Regions from separate parts of the Thermoanaerobacterium xylanolyticum LX-11 genome, predicted to be linked through region 1. Evidence: riboswitches for the same ligand, from Rfam matches in the RefSeq annotation. Region 1 holds a riboswitch; each other region holds the start of a gene.
The links. Region 1 has a riboswitch for cyclic di-AMP ahead of THEXY_RS03045 (C40 family peptidase). Riboswitches for the same ligand answer to the same signal wherever they lie in the genome.
Positions count from the first base shown of each region.

Region 1 (4,267 bases):
CCTTTTACTGATTCGATGCTGGCTTTTAATGCGCTTACAAGGTCCAGGACATTTTCTTCTTTTGGCGATTCAGGTATTTCAATTTTTCTATCTTGAATTTTTGACTCGATTATTTCGATCAGGGCTTTTCTGTAGTTGTCATCATATTTTTCAGGGGAAAAATCAGATGTCAGAGTATCCACAAGTTTTATAGCCATTTTCACCTCATTTTCGTGAAGATCTACATTGCGGATAGGTGGAAGCTCATTTGTACTTCTTATTTCATCAGGAAAGTGCATTGTTTCCATAACCATGTAGTTGTCATTGAAAACTCTTATGCAGGCTAAATCTTGCTTTGAGCGGATTACTACCCGCGCGACTGCTACACGGTTTAATTTCTTCATAGAATCTCTTAGAAGTACGTATGGTTTTGCACCTATTTCATCTGGTGCGATGTAGTATGTCTTATCGAAATATATGGGATCTATTTGCCTTAAATCTGTAAAATCGATAATATCTATCGTTTTAACTGTTGACTTTGGAATTCTCTCTAAGTCTTCTTCATCTATGATGACAAATTTTCCTGGTTCATATTCATAGCCTTTTACGATTTCTTCATCAGAAACTTCTTTATTGCACACAGGGCAAATCTTCTCGTATTTTATAGGTGATTTGCAGTCCTTGTGAAGCTGTCTAAAATGGATGGAGTTGTCTTCTGTGGCTGCATAAAGTTTTATGGGGATGCTGACAAGGCCAAAGCTGATGGCACCCTTCCACATCGAGCGCATTTTTTCACCTTCTTTCGATATTTATTAATTAGTATAACCATGAAAAACTCACAATCTTCAGGTAATTTATGGAATGTGGTTGACTTTGATACAATTTGCCTATATAATATTAATAATTATTAAAAATATAAATTTTTTATTAAATTTATTAAAATAAACATCATGCTTTGACAGCATCACGATAAACGAAAACTATCACGTTAGACAGCAGTAATCGTGATATAATTAGATTATACGGCACAGAGACCGAGTTTTATTTGGGATTTTCAAACCCGTAAAATAAACTGATCGGGCTTCCTTTTTGTACCACCATCTGTCCAGAACAAAATGTTCAAAAGGACGCATAGTAAAATAAGGAAATATAAGGGAGCCACGCCGTAAAATCTTCCTTTATGAGGTGAAAGGTTATGGATAGATTATACGAGCGTTGTTGTGGGATTGATGTACACAAAAAAATGATAGTTGCTTGCTTTAAACATGGCAATGATCAGGAAATCCGTGAGTACGGAACAACAACAGCAGAATTAAGAGAGCTCACTGCATGGCTACTTAATGAAAAGTGTGAAATGATAGCTATGGAAAGCACTGCTTCTTATTGGAAACCATTATACAACATATTCGAGCTTTCCGGATTAGATGCTATAGTAGTAAATGCAAGAGACATGAAAGCTGTTCCTGGACGGAAAACAGATGTAAAAGACGCAGAATGGATTGCAGATCTTCTCCAGCATGGTTTGCTCAAGGCTAGCTATGTTCCTGATAGAGAGCAAAGAGAATTGCGTGAAGCATCTCGCTATCGCAAAAGCCTAATTGAGGAACGAGCACGTGAATTGAATCGACTGCAAAAAATGTTAGAAGGAGCTAATATCAAATTATCTAGCTTTACTTCCGATATCAATGGCAAAAGCTCCAGGAGAATATTAAATGCTCTTTTAGAAGGCAAGAAATTAGATGAAGAACAACTTCAAGAATTGCTTCACGGTTCAATGCATAAAAAAATTCCTGAAATTATGAAAGCAGTGGATGGTGTACTTACTCCCCTTCAGAAACAATTAATTAAAAATATCATTGACCATATAGATGATATGGGTAGACGTATAGAAGATATGGATAAACTAATTTCGAATTACTTGGACAAATATCAAAAAGCAATTAAACAGATTGATGAAGTTCCAGGCATAGGAATACAAAGTGCAGAAACGATTCTAGCGGAAATTGGATTAGAAATGAAGCGCTTTCCGAGTGATGCGCATATATCAAGTTGGGCAGGGCTTTCCCCAGGCAACAATGAAAGTGCAGGCAAACGACGAAACAGCAAAACGACGAAGGGGAATAAGACATTAAAAACCACCTTAATTCAATGTGCAAAATCTGCAGTAAAAAAAGAAGGAACATTCTTTTATGCACAATACCAACGTTTAGTTGTAAGACGCGGAAAGAACCGTGCAATAGTGGCAGTAGCTCACTCAATGTTGATTGCCATTTACCATATGCTTAAAGAAAATAAACCGTATAAAGAGCTTGGAGAAGATTATTATAATCAGTTTAACAAGGAGCGAAAGATTAATTCCTACCTAAAAAAACTATATGCATTAGGATGGGAACCTGAAATTGCCACACAACAAATATAAATATTACCATTAATTCCCTTTAAAGTCTATTTTTAAAGCTGGAGGGGAAGTCTGCGCTTTTTTAGCTACTTATATAATAAGTTTTCATAGTAAAATAAAACATGCCTAATCGAAAGAGCGGGGGATATCTTTGGGGTGAATCCGCGTATGCGGTAGGGTTGCTCTTTACCGAACCCGTCAACTAACCTCGTAGGCATAAAGAGAGGATGAATGAGTTGAATTACAAAAAAATAGTGGCAACAGCGGTAGTGTCAATAACACTTATGCAAGCGCCAAGTGCATTTGCGATGGAGCTTTTGAAATACGGTTCAAAAGGACAAGCGGTGGTTAGCCTGCAGCAAACGTTAAACAGACTTGGCTATAGCACAGGTGGTATTGACGGAATATTTGGCAGCAAGACAAAAAGCGCAGTGATCGCACTGCAGAGAAGGTATGGACTATCTCCTGATGGAATTGTAGGACCAGCTACAGAGGCAGTATTAAATAGGACGACTGTAACTGGCGTTTCATCAAGGGGTGGTTATGAGCGCCCATCAAATTTTGACATAGTAAGTATTGCAGAAAGATATCTTGGAGTACCGTATGTTTTTGGTGGTACTACACCTGCAGGTTTTGATTGCTCTGGATTTGTTCAATACGTGTTTAGGCAAGCTGGAAAAAGCATCGGCAGAACTACGTATGACCAGTATGCAGGTGGTAGAGCTGTAAGCTTATCTGATCTTCAGCCAGGCGATATATTGTTTTTCTCTACATCAGGCGGTGGTCCTACACATGAAGGTATATACATAGGAGATAATCGTTTAATACACATGAGCGATTCCCTTAATAAGGCTGCTATTGCAGATTTTAGCGGTTGGTTTAGGACGTACTATATAGGCGCAAGAAGATATTATTAAAATTTAAAAGAGAGCATCTATATAGAGGCGTATATGTTTTTGATTTAACATATGCGCCTCTTTTATTTTTAGAAATTCAATAAAGTCTTAAATGGAAATCTTTGTTTTGCTGAAAAGTGATGGCACAAATAACTGATTATTATAAATTTTCTACATTGACTTTTTATAACTCGCAATTACCAAAACGTTTGTTCGTTTAATATAATTAAAACACAGTGCTGCACTGAAAGGGACCGGTCCTCACTTATGTGAGGTGTGTAGTAGATGATAAGTTATAATGAACTGTGCTTTAAGGCTAAAAGTGGTGATAAGGATTCTGTCTATGAGATTTTAAAAAAGTTTAATCCTCTTTTGATAAAATTAGCAAAAAAGTTTCCATACGACAGTTTTGATGATATGCTTCAAGACGGAAGAGAAGTGCTTATTGCTGCTATCCATCAGTTTGATGAGAAAAAAGGCAAGGAATTCATAGCATATAGCAGTATGCAGCTTAAATTTTACTTTTTAAATGCCTACAGAAAGAAAAAATCTTTTCTCTCTTTGAATGTAAAGGCAGATGAGGAGGAAAATGAGATCATCGATTTGATAGAGAGCGATGAACTTACGCCAGAAGAAAAATTTTTTAATGATATCATGAGAAAGGATTTAAAGGAAGCTTTGAATGGCCTTACTGGAAAGCAGAAAAACATAATAATGCTTTACTTTTTCGAAAGGAAGACACTTGTTGAAATATCAAAAGAATTGGGAGTAGGCTATCAAAGCGTTGTTAAACTTAAAGACAGAGCTTTAGATAGATTAAGATTTTTGATAAAAAATGATATAATTATGTAAAACGGCTTGAAAGGATGATGTATACTTGGAAGCTAAAAATCTCGGCATAAATGAAGAATTATTCAAAGAAATAATCGAGCTGAATCAAAAAGCTCAGTTTCACAATCTAATCGGCATGGAGATTGCTGAGCTTGGCAGTGGT
Region 1 is NC_015555.1:608,058-612,324, forward strand. Features, by position in the region: gene ku (non-homologous end joining protein Ku) at 1-767, opposite strand, end outside; gene THEXY_RS03040 (IS110 family RNA-guided transposase) at 1,175-2,398, shown strand; cyclic di-AMP (ydaO/yuaA leader) riboswitch at 2,491-2,608, shown strand; gene THEXY_RS03045 (C40 family peptidase) at 2,605-3,294, shown strand; gene THEXY_RS03050 (sigma-70 family RNA polymerase sigma factor) at 3,559-4,125, shown strand; gene THEXY_RS03055 (PaaI family thioesterase) at 4,151-4,267, shown strand, end outside.

Region 2 (4,267 bases), 580 kb from region 1:
CAAAATTTAATTTCATTAAGTACTGGATTATTGATGAATTTTCTGTTATTCTTTTATTATGAGACATTTGCTCCACTCCTATGATTAATATTGTTATAGGGTAACAACATATTAATACCATAGAAGCGAGCATTTGTCTCTATTTTTTATTAAATTTTTTCATGTAAGTTTATTATGGTAATTTATGTTAGTGAATTTTCTCATCTATAGCAATTATATTAAAATAAAGGCCTGGGACGAAGACAATTTTCAAATGCCTAATTCCGACATAGAAGTAAGGTTTATAAAATTTATAGAGGAGATACATAGCTCAAGCAAAGTAGAAACAAAAGAATCATGGATAATAACTACCTCTAAAGTTACTTCAGTAGAAACTCTATGGAAAATAATACATAAAAGATGGGAAATTGAAAACAATGCTTTTCATCAATTAAAAACAGAATGGCACTTAAATCACTGTTTTATGCACAGTCCTGAGGGTGTAGAAACTGTGTTAATGTTTATAATAATAGCATTTAATTTGATGCAATTATATTTCTTCAGGTGTATAAGAAATTTTAGGGAAAAGCATATGCTTCAAATAGATATTATTGAAGATATAAAAGATGAGATATTTATCATAGAAACTGGATGGAGTAATCCACTGTTTGTGAAGACATAATTTGAAACAAAACTGGAAATTCATTATTAAAATTCATGGGGTAAGGGGAAAGTATAACTTTTTTAGCATCTAAATGGATTTACTATTACCATATATTCAACTAGATGTAAAATATAAAAATTCTTGTAAAGATAAATTTTTTGCTGGAATTTTGATGCGAAATCTCTGAAAGGAAACAAGTTGCATTGACATAATTTTTTGACTTATTATATAATGAAGTTATGACTTTTAAAAAATATTATATAATTTATCTATGTAAAGGGGAGTAGTTCACATATATAAATATGTGGCAAAGTCAACATGCTGGTTTTAACCTGGCTTTGCCTTAAAGAATGAGACCTTTACGTAATATGTTGCACATATTATGTAATAGGTTTTATTTTTTTGGCATACTAATTACAAGGAGGCAGATTTGATGAATGCTTTAATATCGTCTTTTATTCTCGTTTTTGCATCTGAAATGGGCGACAAGTCACAGTTTATGGCTATGGCATTTGCCACATTTATAAAAGCCAGAACTGTCTTAATTAGCATATTGATCGCTGCCCTTTTAAATATGGGTATTGCAGTTTTGTTTGGCTCATTTATTACAGAGTACATACCGATAAAATACGTGAAGCTATTGGCTGCCATATCTTTTTTAATTTTTGGGTTGATTACATTAAAAAATGGCCATGAAGGACATGAAAAAATCAGAAAATCCAAATACGGTCCGGTTTTCACCATAATAAGTACATATTTTATTTCGGAATTTGGAGATAAGACACAGCTTTCGACATTAGCACTTACTGCCACATACAAAAATCCTGTATTTGTTTTATTAGGCGCTACTGCAGGAATTTTTATGGCCGATGTCATCGGAATCGTATTGGGAGTTTATTTAGGTAAGAAATTGCCGACAAGGCTTTTACACTACATATCAGCGATCATTTTTATAATATTTGGCTTTATCACTTTGTACGAAGCAAAAACATTATAAAAGCAAAATGGATACCTTTCGGTATCCATTTTGCTCCTCTTAGCCTCTCAATTTTGCATCATCTTTATCTTGCATAAGAAAATACCATATTTCCAACTCTCAATGCAACTGGCAATGACCAAAGCCACTGGTTAGTATTGCTGTCGTCAAAGTAATAAAGTGCACCGTTTGTAGGATCTACACCGTTTAAGGCATCCCTTGCAGCACTTATTGAGTCTGGTGTGGCAGGTAGATTTATCCAGCCATTTTCAACAGGCGTAAATTGATAGTAGCCATTGCTATCGACTTGATATATTACACCCTTTATGGAGTTAGGAAATATACCACTTTTTACCCTATTCACTATCACGGCACCGACAGCAACTTTAGCTTGATACGATTCACCACCAGCTTCTGCATTTATAAGCCTTGATAGAAGATCCAAATCAGCATTTGTGTATGAAATAACACCTCTTTGGACAGAACCCCTGTTTGTAGTTACATCGCTTCTTATACTTGAAGAAGTTGATGGTGTGCCAGACGTCGATGTTGGTATGACAAAAACTTGACCTGGATAAATCATATCGCCTGTTAAACCATTTACATTTTTTAAAGCATCTACAGTAGTACCATACTTCATGGCAATTAAGTATAAACTATCGCCTTTTTGGACTGTATATGTGTTGTCACTGCCAGGTACAACTAATACTTGCCCCGGATATATTACTGTATTACTGATATTGTTAAGCTTCATTATTTGATTGTATGTTGTACCATAATTTAAGCCTATTTTATATAGGCTATCACCAGGCTTCACAGTATATGTTGCCGCAAATGCCGTCTGAGAAAATAAAAGAGCCGCTGCTAATGATGCAATGAGAGGCTTTACCTTAATACATTTTTTTAACATAAAAATCCCCCTTTTGCCTCCGAGGTTAGTTGACGGGTTCGGGCAAAGGGCCGCCCTACCACTTAAGTGGATTCACCCCAAAAAAAGATCCCCCGTACCCCTTTTCGGGGATTCGGCATATTTTACTTTAATTATAAGGGGAATGCTTGTATATGTCCATATTAAACTGATGGGAATATAGGTAATTAGTGGCATTCACTGTAACCGCAAAATGGACAGTAAATACATCCGCTTTCAGGAACTAACTGAGCCCCACAATCAGGGCATTTATATTCCTTAGAAGAATTTTTTGCCTCCATCTGCTGATTCTTCGTCGCTTCTTTTTGCAACATTTTATACCCTCCAATATATAGTGATTTTATAAATATATTATACCATATATTGTGGAGTATGTCACTAAAAATAAATAACACCCCCATCTATCAAATTTTGGGAATTGTTATTTTAAATTCGGATCCTTCATTTAACTTGCTTTTTACTTCAATACTTCCACCATGCAGCTCAACAATAAGTTTTGCAATAGATAGTCCTAAACCCATTCCACCAGTTTCTTTGCTTCTTGCTTTGTCAACCCTGTAAAATCTGTCAAATATATAAGGAATCTCTTCTTCAGGTATTCCAATGCCGTCGTCTTTAATTGTTACGGCTACATTATTATCTGCTTCCCCTGCATAAAATTTTATGTTGCCGTCAATATCTGTATATTTTAATGCATTATCGAGAATTATTCTTAATAGCTCCTTTATAAGGTTCCTATCTGCATACACTTCCAAATTTTTATCGCAAAAAATTTCAATGTTTTTCCCATTAAAAATCACTTTAGCATCCCTGACTATTTCTGCAATCAATTCATAAACATTAAATAATTTCTTATTTATATTAAGCGTCTTGTTATCTCCTCTTGCCAGCATTAAAAGCCTTTCAATCAATATCTCCATTTCTTGCTCTTCTTTTTTTAAAGCGCCTATAGACTCTTCCAGTACATCTTTGTTGTCTTTCCCCCATCTGTCTATAAGTTCTATATATCCTTTCAAGATAGACAAAGGTGTCCTCAGCTCATGGGAAACATTTGATATAAATGCATTCTGCCTTTTAAAATAGTCTTCCAACCTATCCAGCATGTCATTAAATGTAGCAGCGAGCTTAGACAGTTCATCATTATTTCCACTAATGCTCAATCTTTTATTTAATTTTTTTTCGTCGATTGCATGAACTTCTCTCACCATATAATCAACAGGCCTTAATGCTCTACCCGTTATAAAATATCCTGCAAAAAAAGACACCAAAACTCCAATGACATCGGAAACAGCCATCATAACAAACAAAAGCTTTAAGAAAAAATACTGATTTTTTAAATCTTCATAAACCTGAATATAAAAAAATTTATTCCCAAAAGTATACTTTCTGTTTATATATGCTATATGTGTCTCATCTTTTTCTATTTTTGTAGGTACATTTATATTTTTATCATATGGTATATCAATCAAATGCGGTGAAGACACGTACACAATTTTCCCATGCGAATCCACAATCTTTAAATACATATTTTCACCTATTGACGATCCGAAAAGTAAATCTTTGTCTACACTTGTTATTATGCCATCAACCTCTTTCAGTTTTTCGACTATGACATCTGATTGATTTTGTATATCGTCAAACGCTTGATATACAAGGTAATATTTGAGACCGTATAACACAGATGCATTAAGCACTATTAAAATAAATGAAAATATGATAG
Region 2 is NC_015555.1:1,188,901-1,193,167, reverse strand. Features, by position in the region: gene THEXY_RS05770 (IS701 family transposase) at 1-67, opposite strand, end outside; gene THEXY_RS05765 (transposase) at 185-661, shown strand; gene THEXY_RS05760 (TMEM165/GDT1 family protein) at 1,077-1,640, shown strand; gene THEXY_RS05755 (cell wall hydrolase) at 1,705-2,529, opposite strand; cyclic di-AMP (ydaO/yuaA leader) riboswitch at 2,529-2,657, opposite strand; gene THEXY_RS12625 (hypothetical protein) at 2,715-2,861, opposite strand; gene THEXY_RS05750 (sensor histidine kinase) at 2,952-4,267, opposite strand, start outside.
Region 2: another riboswitch for cyclic di-AMP. It lies ahead of THEXY_RS05755 (cell wall hydrolase); the one in region 1 lies ahead of THEXY_RS03045 (C40 family peptidase).

Region 3 (4,267 bases), 1.0 Mb from region 1:
TTGTTGCGCACTCAATATCTTTTTTCTAAGCCTTATGCTTTTAGGCGTAACTTCCACAAGTTCATCGTTGGCGATAAACTCCAAAGCTTCTTCAAGCGACATTTCTCTAACTGGTGAAAGCCTTAATGCTTCATCTGCAGTGGCAGAACGCAAATTAGTAACATGCTTTTTCTTACAAACATTGACATCTATATCATCACTTCTGGAGTTTTCACCAACTATCATACCTTCGTACACTTCGACGCCTGGACCTACAAAAAGAGTTCCTCTATCTTGTGCATTGTAAAGTCCATAAGTCGTTGTAGTGCCAGCTTCAAAAGCCACTAAAGACCCTCTCGATCTTGTAGGTATATCCCCTTTGTACGGTTCATAGTCATAGATTATAGATGTCATTATCCCATTTCCCTTGGTATCAGTAAGAAATTCAGAGCGATATCCTATGAGGCCTCTTGTCGGTATCTTAAATTTCAGCCTTAATGTACCAGGTTTTAAAGTATGCATATCCATAAGCTCTCCTTTTCTTGAGCCCATCTTTTCCATGACTACACCCATGTAATCTTCTGGTATGTCAATAGTAACAAGCTCAATAGGCTCGTGCTTGACACCATTTATCTCCTTTATAATCACAGATGGCTTAGATACCTGAAGCTCATATCCTTCACGCCTCATAGTCTCTATCAAAATGGATAAATGCAACTCGCCACGTCCAGATACTTTAAATGCTTCTGTCGTCTCCGTCTCCTCAACCCTTAATGCTACATTCGTTTCAAGCTCTTTAAAAAGCCTTTCTCTTAAATGCCTTGATGTCACGTATTTGCCTTCCCTACCTGCAAACGGACTCGTATTTACGCCAAATGTCATCGAAATGGTTGGATCTTCTATTTCAACAAAATCTACAGCCTCTGGCTTTTCTGGATCGGCTATCGTCTCTCCAATCTCAATGTCGCTTATACCTGATACAGCTACTATATCACCCAACTTAGCATCATCAACCTGTACTCTTTTCAAACCTTCATATTGATACAGATTGCTTAATTTAACATTTTGCACAGACCCATCTCTCTTGCATATTGCCACATTTTCACCTGATACAATTTTACCTCTAACCACTTTTCCAATAGCGATTCTCCCAATGTAATCATCATAGTCAAGTGTGGTAACAATAAGCTGCAGCGGATCATCTATATTACCTTCTGGCGCCGGAATCTCTTTTAAGATAGTATCAAAAAGAGGACGCAAATCTACTGATTCATCCTTTAAGCTTAACTTAGCAATGCCTTCTCTGGCAGAAGCATATACTACAGGAAAATCAATCTGATCATCATCAGCACCAAGCTCAATAAAAAGATCGAGGACTTCATCAATGACTTCCTCTGGCCTTGCATCAGGTCTATCGATTTTGTTAACAACTACTATAGGTTTTAAATTAAGCTCTAAAGCCTTGCTTAATACAAATCTGGTTTGAGGCATTGGTCCTTCAAAAGCATCTACAAGCAACAATACACCATCAACCATTTTTAATACCCGTTCTACCTCACCACCAAAATCAGCATGCCCTGGTGTATCAACTATGTTTATCTTTACACCATTATACCTAATAGCTGTATTCTTTGAAAGAATAGTTATTCCTCTTTCTCTTTCTAACTCATTTGAATCCATTACTCTCTCTTCGACTTTTTCGTTCTGCCTAAAAATGCCGCTTTGCTTAAGCATACCGTCTACTAAAGTTGTTTTCCCGTGATCAACATGCGCTATTATAGCTACATTCCTTATATCGTCCCTTACAAACCCCATTTAGGTTAACTCCTTCCACACAAATGCAAATTTTATACAATATATAATGATATATTAATATGCCTAAATAGTCAACAAACTATAAAATATCGCCTAAAAAATGCATCAAAAAAAGACACATGAAAGTGCCTTTTTGTCGTTATATTTAGTTTACTGTATAACCCTTCTGGCTGCAGCATAGTGAGTGCTGTAGTAATCTTCATATAAAGAGCTTATCATGACTTTTCCAGCACCAGATGAAGCGTGCATAAACTGCCCATTTCCTATGTATATCCCAGCATGGTTTATTATGCTGCTCCCTAATGTCTTAAAAAACACCAAATCACCAGGCTGCAAATCTGCTCTATCAACGTAAGTTCCTACTGTAGCTTGAACATCAGCAGTCCTTGGCAAACTAATACCGACGCTTTTAAAGACGTATTGAGTAAAACCAGAACAATCAAAACCCGATGGAGATTCACCACCGTAAACATACCTTGTTCCTAAAAACTCTTTACCAAAATCGATCAGCCTTGAGGCAATGCTTCTATCAACATCACCCCTTGACACCGTACTTGAAGACCTTAATGAAAGGTACTTTCCATATATCCAGCCTACAGTCCCATCTGAAAGCTTTATGTTGTACCAGCCATTATCCTGTCCAATCACTGTAACCACATCGCTATAATTTAACTGTGTGATAACCATTGACGACAAGTTTCCGCCATTTCTGACATTTACACCGTTTCCAATGACGACGCCACTTCCAAGATCTGCTGCATAAATATGTGTAAGCATCGAAGAACCTACCATAGTCATGCCGAAAACGGATACACCAAAAATAAATTTACCTAATTTGCTATTCATAGCTAATCTCCTTCCTTTTGCCTCCGGAGTTAGTTGACGGGTGCGGGATAGAAGGTACCCCTACTGCATATGGCAGATTAACCCCAAACATGAAAAATCCTCCGTACCTAAATAGGATTCGGCAAGATTGCTAATATGTACAAGTTTCTTTTATTTTATCAAAAACGATTAATAAAGTCAATGTTTTCATAATAATTTTTTAAGATTTTTTTAATAAACTCTTAATATATTTTATAAAAAATTTATAAATTTGTTACAATCTCTATAAATAAGAAGCTTGTTGTAGTATAATTTTATTTGATATACGAAAAGGAGGATATGAATGAGTCAAATAGTCATACTTCAAAAAATCGCAATAAGCATCATCATAATATTTTTCGGTTACGCAGTAAAGAAAATGAAATTTCTACCTGCAGAAACGGGAAAGGTAATAAATAGTTTTATCATATACATAACATTACCTGCCAGCATCGCAAAAGTTTTCTTGACTACAAAAGTAAATACAAACTTGTTCGTTTTAACATTATCAGGCTTTGCTTTTGGCTTCATCACTTTTCTTGTAGGCTTTTTAGCCTTTAGAAACGCAAATTTAAAAAGAGAAACAAAAGGCACTTTAATTATCTCTCTTTGTGGCTACAACATAGGTCTTTTCGCTTTTCCTTTTATACAACAAATTTACGGCAACAATGGACTTTTGCACATTGCCATGTTTGACATGGGAAATTCATTTAATGTCTTTGGAGTTGCATATATTGCTGCGTACGCATTTTCTCAGAGTGATAAAGTAGATCTAAAGAAAGTATTTAAAAAAATCTTGTACTTTGTACCTTTTGACACGTATATAATCGCCTTCATATTAAATGTCATAGGTATTAAATTTCCAAGTTTAATCGTTAACCTGGCAGAACAAATTTCAATGCCTAATACAACATTGGCTTTGTTTGTAATAGGATACTTTCTTGATTTTAATTTAGAAAAGGATGAAATTTTATCGCTACTTAAAGGACTTGCCATTAAATATGCACCAGGCATAGCATTGTTTTTTGTCTTGCCTCTGTTTTTCAATACCGCATCAATGACAATTAAAACCATAATGTTAGGAACTATCATGCCAACAGCGCTTGTAGCAGTCATATATTCTGATGAGAGAAATCTAAACACCAAACTTGCATCGATCTTTATAACGACAACGACGATTGTTGCGATTGTATTCATGTCAATTATAATGGTAAAGTGGCATTAAAAAAAAGCCTTTTGAAAGGCTTTTTTATGTAAAATATTTATTTTCATTTTGGTGCGGGAGATGGGACTTGAACCCATACGAGATAGCTCTCACATGCCCCTCAAACATGCCTGTCTGCCTATTCCAGCACTCCCGCTTACATTGAGTATTGTATCATCAAGATGCTAACTTGTCAATATTCGCAAAGGTGTTAATTAAATCTATCACAGAATCGACATCCACACAAACGTACGCGTCTGCCTATTCCGCCACCCCCGCGTCACAACATCGTTAGCACATTAGTCATTATATAATGTTTTTTTGTTTGTGTCAATACCTTTTTGTATAAATTGCGATTCATTTAGTATTATACAGACAAGCATAGATTCATGTCTGTCTATATTA
Region 3 is NC_015555.1:1,639,490-1,643,756, forward strand. Features, by position in the region: gene typA (translational GTPase TypA) at 1-1,794, opposite strand, end outside; gene THEXY_RS08135 (C40 family peptidase) at 1,945-2,640, opposite strand; cyclic di-AMP (ydaO/yuaA leader) riboswitch at 2,644-2,774, opposite strand; gene THEXY_RS08140 (AEC family transporter) at 2,963-3,883, shown strand; tRNA gene THEXY_RS08145 (tRNA-Leu) at 3,933-4,019, opposite strand; gene THEXY_RS08150 (nicotinate phosphoribosyltransferase) at 4,260-4,267, opposite strand, start outside.
Region 3: another riboswitch for cyclic di-AMP. It lies ahead of THEXY_RS08135 (C40 family peptidase); the one in region 1 lies ahead of THEXY_RS03045 (C40 family peptidase).